DNA from 2 places in the Polycladomyces subterraneus genome. Region 2 is predicted to be linked to the other one. Evidence: predicted binding sites of a transcription regulator. Region 2 holds the regulator's gene; the other holds the start of a gene.

Evidence for each region. Region 2 encodes CtsR, which represses protease genes until heat stress. Its sites were predicted from a motif close to ATGGTCAATAAAGGTCAAACA; they were not measured.
Region 1: clpP (ATP-dependent Clp endopeptidase proteolytic subunit ClpP) is a predicted target of CtsR. The motif match lies at 3,827-3,847, and genes of this name have one in related genera.

What each region holds. Positions count from the first base shown of each region.
Region 1 covers NZ_JANRHH010000037.1:88,328-93,921, reverse strand. Annotated here, with positions in the region: gene zwf (glucose-6-phosphate dehydrogenase) at 1-211, shown strand, start outside; gene NWF35_RS10540 (cyclase family protein) at 247-879, shown strand; gene NWF35_RS10535 (cysteine dioxygenase) at 1,075-1,542, shown strand; gene NWF35_RS10530 (hypothetical protein) at 1,692-2,252, shown strand; gene tsaA (tRNA (N6-threonylcarbamoyladenosine(37)-N6)-methyltransferase TrmO) at 2,249-2,704, shown strand; gene clpP (ATP-dependent Clp endopeptidase proteolytic subunit ClpP) at 3,174-3,767, opposite strand; tRNA gene NWF35_RS10515 (tRNA-Arg) at 3,900-3,974, opposite strand; gene rpoN (RNA polymerase factor sigma-54) at 4,285-5,594, shown strand, end outside.
Region 2 covers NZ_JANRHH010000029.1:118,015-123,608, reverse strand. Annotated here, with positions in the region: gene clpC (ATP-dependent protease ATP-binding subunit ClpC) at 1-351, opposite strand, end outside; gene mcsB (protein-arginine kinase McsB) at 369-1,451, opposite strand; gene mcsA (protein-arginine kinase activator protein McsA) at 1,464-1,991, opposite strand; gene NWF35_RS06490 (CtsR family transcriptional regulator) at 1,997-2,467, opposite strand; gene NWF35_RS06485 (MgtC/SapB family protein) at 2,612-3,301, opposite strand; gene NWF35_RS06480 (HAD family hydrolase) at 3,355-4,038, opposite strand; gene NWF35_RS06475 (ABC transporter ATP-binding protein) at 4,478-5,353, shown strand; gene NWF35_RS06470 (ABC transporter permease) at 5,334-5,594, shown strand, end outside.

The DNA of each region.
Region 1 (5,594 bases), on a different contig from region 2:
ACTGGCATGGAAATTTGTCGATCCCATCCGGCGGGTGTGGGATCTGCAAGACGAGTCGACCTTGCACCCATACCGGGCCGGAACGTGGGGACCGGATGCGGCGCATCAGCTTTTGAGCAGAAGAGGCGCACATTGGTGGCCGTCCCGGATTCAGGGTACACTGCCCGTCGTGCAAGGGAATCGGGCTATCGAAATCGTCACGTGCAAGTAATCGGTGGAATTCTACGATGTCATGGGGAGGTCTTTATGTATAAGGTATACGACGTATCCGCACCGATCTATGAAGGAATGCCCGTTTACAAAAACAAACCGGAGAAACAACCGAAAATCCGTGTCGTCCAAGACTTTGATACTGGCAAAGTAAGGGAATCCCGAATCGATTTGGACGCACACACCGGGACTCACGTCGATTCACCGTTGCATATGGTGCCGGAAGGCGGCACGATGAAAACCATCCCGTTGGACCGTTTGGTCGGACCTTGTCGGGTGTTAGAATTGACGCACGTGGAAGGTGGCATCACGCGTGAGCATCTGGAGCCCTACGGTATCCGGCAAGGCGAGTTTGTGCTGTTCAAAACGCGCAACTCCCTGGAGGATGCCTTCAACTTCGAGTTTATTTTCCTGGCCGAAGACGGCGCCCAATATTTGGCTGAAATCGGTGTTCGCGGCGTCGGGATCGACGCTCTCGGAGTCGAACGTAGCCAACCCGGCCACCCCACGCATAAAACGCTGTTTGCGGCCGATATCATCATTGTCGAAGGGTTGCGCCTCGCTGAAGTGAACGAAGGCCAATATTTCATGGTGGCCGCTCCGATCAAGCTGGTCGACACCGAGGCGGCCCCGGCCCGGGTCTTGCTGTTGGAAGGTTTGTCGTGGTGAAAAAGGAGTTCGATTGGCAACATCCCGCATCGGATGCGGGATGTTTTTCTTTTTGTATCCCGTAGTATATTTGCGGAACTTTCAGGGTGTGGCGCACTCCGATTTTTCTTACTGCATAAGTTGAATCAGCGGGTGTTCATCTTGAGTACAATACTCAACTTTGTCAAGATTCACGGTGAATTGGAGGGAGATACCATGGACTTTATTTCTTGTTTACACCGTTCATTTCAGAATCTCCATCGTCCTGACGTATGGCGTCTTCGGCAAGTGATTGAGCAGTTGGGCTGCACACGGGAACGGATCTCCCCGTTGATCACAAAACCTCAACCGCCTTTGAGCTACGGAAGGAATGTCGTATTTCGATCAGATCAGTTCGAAGCGATCGTGATTCATCTGCCTCCTGGGACGGGAACCCCGATTCACGATCACGGGAACTCGATCGGTTGTGTCCGTGTGGTAGCGGGAACGTTGGAAAATAGGGTGTTTACGCTAAGTCCAGGCGTTTCCGAACCGGTGTTGTCTTCAACCGGATGCCATCTGCCGGGGGAATCTGTATTGATTGGGCCTGGATTGATTCATTCCATGCGCAATGCAGGAAAGGAACCGATGATCTCATTTCATGTGTATACCCCGCCGTTGGAAAACGCGAAGCAGTATTCGTGACTGGGTACGCTCGCCCTGATTCTCATCTCACTTATCCCCAGAGTATCCCTCAACGTACCAAAATCAAGCGGTGATTTTCCTCATATTTCAAAGTAAAATTAGGAATAATCCCATGATTGTCAATCGACATCGGAAAGAGGTGGATGAGGGTGGGTGCGCCTGTTATTCAGGAACATTCCATCAATAAAACGCGTTGGCCACTGTGGGTCGGGGTGGCTGTTTTGACCGTTGCTGTACTGATCGCGCTGGGGGTTGCAGTAAATGGATTTCTCAGCAACGCATCCTCGTTTTTGGAGATGGAGCCGGGAGTGAAGCTGGCCAACGAGGTGGATAACCAGACGCTAAAGACCCTGCGACAGCGTCACCTGTTGCAACAGGGGGAAGAGTTGATCGCGTATTATGATCGGTCATTAGATATGGACGGTTCGGAAATTGCCCTGCTGACCTCCAATCGTCTGGTGTATGACCAACATGGACGGATCACATCCGTGCCTCTCACGGAGATCCGGGATATCACTTTCGGTCAATATTCTGACATCGATGGCAAATGGCAACGCATCGAAGTGAAATATCAGGATTTTCACCGTATGAAGGTCGAATTTGCGCCATTGGAAGGCGGGGAGGTGTTTTACCGGGCACTGAAGGACGTGTGGCAGGCGAAAAAGATACAACCGGCATCTGATGGAAAAGGAGGGAACGGAGGACGATGAGTTGGACCGTGAACCCGATCGGCGTGGTTCGCTCCCCGATCAGTGAAGCTAAGGACGAGAAATGGGGAGGTGTGGAGTCGGACATCGAGCTGTTCTCCCCATTTAATTGGGGATTGAAGGGGTTGGAGGAATTCTCTCATCTGTTGGTGGTGTTTTGGCTTCACCAGGCCGACTTTCATCCTGAACGGGACCTGATTCGCCGTCCACAAGGAAGAGCAGACATGCCGGAGACGGGTATTTTTGCCCAGCGGGCTAAACATCGGCCCAATCCGATCGGGATCACTGCGGTCTCCATCGTAGAAGTGGGGGAAAACCGTGTTCGGGTACGCGGGTTGGATGCGATCGACGGGACGCCGGTGCTCGATCTGAAACCGTTCGTACCCGCTTTCGATCAGGTGGAGTGTGCCCGTATACCGGACTGGTTGGATCGGTTGATGAAGACATACTTTTGACGCGGTCAATGGAACAAACGGCCGATCATGGCCAACAGCATAAACAGGGCGACGACCATGCATAACCAGAATAATCTGCGTTCGTGTCGATCCCATTGGTTTTTCATGATGACCTCCAATCAATGTCGTTCCTTGTTATTTTGTTCTAGATTGTATCTGGTAAATCCGTGAGGGAGCAAATGCTTTCCCAGGTCAGCGACTTAACAAGCCCGGCCGAGGTCCCGGAGCGCAGGACTGAAATCACGGGCAACTTCCTCTGGGCGAAGCGTACTTTGCCCGCGTCCTGCGCACCGGGTCGGAGCGACCATTACCTACTTCCTTGCAGGGCGCAGGTGGAGCGATCCGGGAAAACAATTGGATGGTTTTCACCAGACACGACCTAAAAAGAAAAAAGCCTCCCGCAGGAGGTCTAAAAGGGAAAGTGGTTGTTTGTGGGCAAAGATCGGACACGCCCTATGGATTGAAGCGTTTATTTTGAGGAAGGCAAACTGGTGATCACGTGGTCGATCAGTCCGTATTCCTTCGCTTCCTCCGCCGTCATGAAGTAATCGCGGTCCGTGTCCTGCTCGATTTTTTCCAAGGGCTGGCCGGTACGTTCCGCCAGAATTTGATTGAGTCGATCCCGCATTTTCAAGATGCGTTTGGCGCGGATTTCGATATCGGTCGCTTGCCCTTCTGCTCCGCCCAGCGGTTGGTGAATCATCACTTCGCTGTTGGGCAAGGCATACCGTTTTCCTTTGGTGCCTGCCGCCAGCAGGAATGCCCCCATTGAAGCTGCCATCCCGATGCAGATTGTTTGGATGTCCGCTTTCACATACTGCATCGTGTCATAAATGGCCATGCCGGCAGTGATGGAGCCGCCCGGCGAGTTGATGTACAAATGGATATCCTTGTCCGGATCTTCGGCATCCAGGAACAACAGCTGGGCCACGACCAAGTTGGCCACTGCATCATTGATCGGACTACCCAGAAAGATGATCCGGTCTTTCAATAGCCGGGAGTAGATATCGTAGGAACGTTCGCCGCGGTTGGTTTGCTCAACAACAATCGGAATCAGGTTCATCCGTTGTTTCCTCCCTCGTCGGTATGTTTCTCATTTCCATCATACTCCAAAGATCAGAAAAGGTCAATAAAGGTCAAACAGTCCTGTTCGCGAACATAAAGAAAAAAGCAGCCGCATTCGGCTGCTTTTGTTTGGCGCGCCTACCAGGATTCGAACCTGGGCACCTGGTTCCGGAGACCAGCGCTCTATCCCCTGAGCTATAGGCGCATATGCGAATTCATCGAGTGACAGCTTACATTATATCGCAGGGTGTCGAATTTGACAAGCCCCCTGGATGAGTTCGCAATTTTCCAGCCTTAGCGGTGGATTTGGTTATTTCTCCATTTCTATTGAAAAAACGCAACTAGCTCGCGATATGTTACAATAAAAAGGAGAAATGACCGACACATGACAAAGGACGTGTTTGATGAATCCTAGAGCAGGCAAGCGGTGTCGGTGTATGAACCAAACACGAGTCGGATCCGACATCAATTTGTCGGTATGTGGCATATGATGTAACACGCGGAGGTGAGAATGAATGGCGCTGTCCATGGGTTACGGTTTGGTGCAGGAACAACGCATGAAATTGACGATGACGCCAGAGTTGCGCCAAGCGATTCAGATTCTGCAATACTCCGCGACCGACCTATTACATTATATCCAGGAACAACTGATTGAAAACCCGGTATTGGAAATCGACGAGACAGCAGAACGCGGTGACGCGGGGAAAAACGATTGGGACGTACAGGAGTTGCGTGCTTGGACACAGTATCTGAAACCGCGGACGGGAAGTGTGGAGCGCGAGGTAAAGGAAAATGAAGTGGACCCGATCGCTCGGATTGCCTCCCCGGAACATACGTTGACGGAGGTACTGGAAGCGCAGTTGCGGTATTTGGCGCTGTCACCGACGGAGCAGAAAGTGTGTACCTATCTGGTCGGCAATTTGGACGAAAATGGGTATCTGGATATATCTCCTGTTTATGTATGTAAGCGCTTTAATATCGATGAAGACACGATGGAGGCTTGCCTGCGGGTAATTCATTCGCTTGATCCCGCCGGGGTCGGAGCGCGTTCATTGGCCGAGTGTCTCCGTATCCAATTGGAACGAGATGAAGAACCAGACCCCATAGCACTGAAAATTGTAGAGGCCCATCTGCGGGATTTGGCGGAAGGTCGGATGAAAAAAATCGCACGCGCCCTTGATTGCGACATAGCCGTAGTCCAGCGTGCGGTGGACCGCATCAAACGCTGTAATCCCCGGCCCGGATTGGCCTATCATGTCGGTGAACCGCGGTATGTGGTTCCGGATGTCGTTGTTGAGCGGGTAGAAAATGAATATGTGGTGCTGGTCAATGACGGGTATGTGCCAAGGTTGACGGTAAGCAGGCATTATGAACAATTGCTTTACCAAGAAGATGACCGGAGCCGGCAGGCGACCCATTACCTGAAAAATTGGTTTCAATCAGCGCTGTGGTTGGTCAAAAGTATCGAACAGCGCCGACATACATTGGCCAGGGTCAGCAGCGTCATCGTCGACAAACAACGGGATTTTTTCGAGCGGGGTCTGGATTACCTCAAACCGCTCACTCTGAAGGAAATTGCGGATGAGCTGGGAATTCACGAGTCCACGGTGAGTCGGGCAACCCAGCACAAATACATGCAGACACCACGAGGATGTTTTCCATTCCGGTTTTTCTTTCCATCCGGTGTTTCCACCGATGCGGGAGGGAATACCTCTGCGGAAAGCGTGAAAAATAAAATCGAACGGTTGATTGCGCAGGAAGATAAACGTCAGCCGTTGTCCGATCAGAAAATCGCCGATCTCTTGAAGGCGGAAGGAGTCCGGAT
Region 2 (5,594 bases):
TTCACCCTCACGGATAAGGCCGAGCAGGATATGCTCCGTACCCACATAGGTATGACCCAGTTTGCGTGCTTCATCCATCGACAGTTCAATCACCTTTTTCGCCCGGGGTGTATAGGCGATGTTGGTCGGTTGGCCCTGTCCCCTGCCAATGAGGGATTCCACTTCGTTTTGGATTTTTTCCAATCCCAAACCCAGTCCGATCAGCGCCTTGGCAGCGATGCCTTCCCCTTCACGCACCAAACCGAGCAAAATATGTTCCGTACCGATATTGCTGTGACCCAAACGAACGGCTTCCTCCTGTGCCAACGCCAACACTTTTTGTGCGCGTTCCGTGAATCGGCCAAACATCATCGTTCATCCACCTCACTTTAGTTTTCGTCGTCGTGTTCAATTGCCAAACGCTCGCGGATCAACACCGCCCGGCGGATGTCCCGTTCGCCAGGGTCCAAACGCTGACCGGCATATTGCTGCAAAAATCCGGGTTGGGTCATTACCATCAATTCATTCAGCACCGTGGCCGAAACACCTTTGATCAACCCCAGGTCGATGCCCAACCGAACATCAGACAGCCGTTGCATTGCCTCCTTGGAATCCATCACCCTGGCATGTGCGAGAATGCCGTAGGACCGGTGCACCCGATCTTCCAGCTGAATCGGGGAAGATTCCAACAACCGCCGGCGAGCCGTCTGCTCCTGGTCGATGATCTGACCAACCACGCTGACCAGATTATCGATGATCTCCTCTTCTTCCTGTCCCAATGTAACCTGGTTGGACACCTGGTACAGGTTACCCAGCGCTTCGCTCCCCTCACCATAGATCCCACGCACAGCCAACCCGACTTGGGCAATCGCCGGGAACAAACGGTTCAGCTGCTGGGTCATAGCCAAGGCGGGCAGATGCAACATCACCGATGCCCGGATGGCCGTCCCCACATTGGTCGGACAGCTGGTCAAAAACCCGCATTGTTCGTCAAATGCGTAAGACAAATGGCGTTCCAGCGTATCATCGATATGATCTGCCAACCGCCAGGCTTGCTTCAGCTGAAATCCGGGGAACAGGCACTGAATCCGCAGATGATCCTCTTCATTGACCATGATGCTTACCGCTTCATTTCCGCTTAAAATTACTGCACCATGGCGGGACTCTTCCGCCAGATGAGGGCTGATCAAATGCTTTTCCACCAACACGCGCTTTTGCAAGTCATCCAACGTGTCCATCCGGATCAATTCCGCGTCGCGAAAATACGGCTGTTCCTTCTCTTCCTGAAATGCTTCTTCAACCCGCCGTACCACTTCTTCTGACTGGGATGCGGTCGCCAGCATCGGGAAGGGAAGACCGGCCAAATTTCGTGCGATGCGGACGCGGGAGCTGATCACGATGTCGGATTGGGGCCCTCCGCCTCGCATCCACTCGCTCATCGCGCTTTGGATAAAGCGTTGAAGCGACAACATTCTCCCTCCCTTTCAGCCTTCCAGTTTCCTCTGCAGGGCGCGGATCCGGTCGCGCAGTCGGGCTGCTTCTTCGAATGCTTCCCGGGCAACGCACTGCTTGAGCTGTTCCTTGAGCTGTTCGATCTCTCGCCGGATCTTTAACCGCCCCCCCGTTCGTTCCGGCACTTTGCCGCGATGGCCTGTACTGCCATGAACCCTGCGAAACAGTGGAATCAGTCGCTCCCCGAATGCTTTGTAACAATCACTGCATCCCAACCGTCCGATCTTGGTGAATTGCGTGTAGGTCAATCCACACGTGGGACAGCGGAGCGCACTGGACTGCACCGTCTGCTTCGCCTGCTCACCTTCTGTATAAGGAGCATCGAAGTTGAGCAGTCCGGACAACAGTTGATGAATGGAAAATCCGTTTTCCATCATGGGGATCTGTTCCCCTTTTTCTTGGGCACAAACTTCGCATAGATGTAATTCCGTTTTCTCGCCGTTGACGATTTTGGTGTAATGAAGTGTCGCCGGCCGTTTTCCGCACTCTTGACAGAGCATCGGCGTCACTCTCCTTTGTCCGCCAGTAGAATCGCGACCCACGCCCGCATCAAACCCGCCCGCACCTGGTCCCGAACGTTGACGGGTAAAGTTAACACTTCGCGGGACACAGATTTCCGCATTAATTTGGCTTCCCGCTCCGTGATAATACCATCATCCCGCAGACGGTCGATCACGTCTTCGGCAGCCGCCTGATGGATCGAACGACCGATCTGCTTGAGCAACACATCGAAATAGGTACGTTTGGAAGCGTGTTTCACTTTGCGAATGCGGATAAACCCCCCACCGCCCCGTTTGCTCTCCACCACGTACCCCTTTTCCAGGGTAAAGCGGGTACTGATCACATAGTTGATCTGTGATGGCACACATTGAAACAGATGAGCCAGTTCGCTCCTTTTTATCTCAATCATCCCCGTCGGGCTTTCATTGAGAATTTTCTTCAGATGATGTTCGATGATGTCCGTGATACATCTCATCGGACAACCTCCTGCTGACTTTGACTAACTTTGACCTTCTGACTTTATTATAATTCATTCCCATTTGTTCGCCAAGAGGGAAACAGCCGTCCTTCTCATTTTTTCTTGATCGCCAGCTTTTCATACAACCCCTCATATACTGGATTACCCGGAGATTACAGCCGTCACACCTTCCACTTGCCTCATTCTTTCAATCAAGTCGCTTTCCGAGAATTTTTCCGGCATCCGAATCGTAAACACGATATCGATCATCTCTTCATCCGGGTCCTCCTCTTCAATGGAGACCTTGCGGATGTTGGCGCCGAACTGCGCCAAGACCGTCGCCAAGTCCCCCAATGTCCCCGGCCTGTCCTTCACTCGGATGCGCAACGTTTTTTGACGTCGGGAGACGAACAACAGATGTTCCACCCGATTCAACAGTTCCAAACTGATCAGCGCCAGTGCGGTGGTCAATATGGCAGGATAATAAAATCCCGCACCCGCCGACAGCCCGATGCCAGAGACCACCCACAAAGAGGCGGCTGTGGTGAGTCCCGTCACCGAAAATCCGTGACGCAAAATCGTACCTGCTCCCAGAAACCCGATCCCGCTGACGACCTGGGCCGCCAACCGCGCCGGATCGGTCCTGACGTTGGGCTCATTTACAAACTCCGAAAAACCGTAGATGGATAACAGCATGATCAACGCCGATCCCAAACTCACCAAAATATGTGTACGAAAACCGGCGGGATGGTTGTTGTGTTCCCGCTCCCACCCGATCAAACCACCCAAAACAACCGCCAAAAATAACCGCAATGTAGCTTCCCCAATGGAAATCGACCATACATTCTCCATCTGCTTCCCTCCACATCCTCCTTAATTCCGTCATCGTTTTAGGGCGTGTGTTTTCAACCTTTGTCAGACACGCCCTTTACCACGTTCAACAAAGATGGGAACGAATCAATGACCACATGCGCCCCATCCAGCTCCCTTTCTCCGCTGAAACTGGGAAAACCGGCGTACCGGCATCCGATGACCGTAAGACCATTGGCCAGACCCGCTTCCACGTCTGAGCTGCGATCACCCACCATGTAACCGCCCGTCACCCCATGTTCGTCCATCAGGATGCGAACCAAGTCCTTTTTTTCACGGGTCTGGTATTCACCCGCAGTATAGATTTCGGAAAACAGCGGATGCAGCTCGAATGCCGTCAATACGCCTTTCACATAGGGTAAAATCCCATTACTGGCGATAAACAAACGCCATCCTTCCTGTGCAAGTCGGTGCAGCGTCTCGTTCACACCGGGATACAACGCTCCCATTCCATTCTGCAAACAGTGCAACTCTTCCTCCAACATCCAGCGATCAGCCGTCTGTTTGGTTTGTTCATCGGCGTCGGGGAGCAATCGGTTCCAGATCTCCACGTGTGTGAGACCAAATACAGACTGGATCTCTTCATCGGTCGGTAAAGGGCCATAATACTGACCCGTACGGCGCAATCGCTCAAATGCACGGCGAAAAGCCGGTACCGCCACTTTCTCCGTTTGAAACAATGTTCCGTCCAAATCAAAAATCATAGTAGTATGTGACATCATTCCCACGACTCCTTCTTTATTTATTTATGTATATTTTGATCAACTTGACGATACCATACCGGACAAACGGAAGATAGACAAGCCCATCATACCGAGGAAAAAAGAACATGGGATGGTTGACTTTTCCTGAAGCGATCGATAGAATGAAAATTGTTGGTCGTCATTTTTCACTGATGGAGGAAAGGGGGTCGCCGACATGAATTTGATCCGGATCACTGCTCCCACCCTCTTTGAATTCAACGGCAAGCGGGACAAATATATTAATTTTCCTCACCGGCGACCTCGGCGGAATATCTGACATTTCCTCCTCGGATCCACGATAAATTGCACCCCCGCCACAGGGCGAGCGGCCTGTGGCTTTTTTTACGTTTGCTTGCACGTACGCCACAGGCCTGCCGGCTTGTGGCATTTTCTATGGAAAGGAGTGAACGCGCTCATGACACAAGCCATTTCAACCCCGGAACATCCTCCCCACCATCAAGCCGTGGATGATTTCGCCATCCATTGTCAGCACGTCAACAAAGTGTTTGTAGAAACAGTGGAAGGCAGCCGACGCTGGTCCAACTGGTTTCGCGGTGAACGACGAGTGGTGAAAGCGGTAAACGACGTATCGTTCACGGTAAAGCGGGGGGAAATCTTCGGTTTATTGGGCCCCAACGGATCGGGTAAATCGACACTGATCCGATTACTGTCGACGCTCCTGCTTCCTGACAGTGGTACGTTGTCCATTTTCGGCAAGGATGTTGTGCGCCATCAGCACGAAATTCGCCGATGGATCAACCGCGTTTCGGTGGAGGCATCCTTTTTCAAAAAGCTGTCGGCGATGGAAAACCTGCGGTATGCCGCCCGCTTGTACGGATTACCCGTCGAGGAGGGAGAAAACCGTGCGATGGAGATTCTTCGGCGGCTGGGAATTCGGAAAAACAAGGTACACACACCGTTGGAGAATCTCTCCCGGGGGATGCAGCAAAAAGTGGCAATCGCCCGGGCACTGATGACTTCCCCGGTGCTGATCTTGCTGGATGAGCCCACGACGGGGCTGGATCCAAAATCAAAACGGGATGTGCAGAAATACGTCAAGGAAGTGATGCAAACTCATGATGCGACCATCTTTTTAACCACACATGATATGGAAGAAGCGGAATCATTGTGCGACCGGATCGCCATCATCGATCAAGGGCGCATCGTCGCCTTGGACACGCCCGACGGTTTGAAACGACTCGTCGGAGCCGACTCAATGGAAACTGTCTTTTTTGAACTGACGGGGAAAGATTGGGAGGAGGCGTTAGCCGATGAAGACATGGACGCGTGAGTGGAATGCCGCTTATGCATTCGTCGAGCGCAGCTTCCGTCTGATCCGGCGCTATTTGGCTTGGGAAGTGGTGTTTCTCTTCTATAATATCGTCAATACCTTGACGATCGGATTGATTGGATTGACGATGCAGGGTGCACCCAACCAGGGGCAAATGGTGCTGTATCTGGTGATCGGCGCGCTTTTCTGGGGATTCATGTCCGTACTGTTTGAAGAGGTGGCCAACTCCATCACGTGGGAA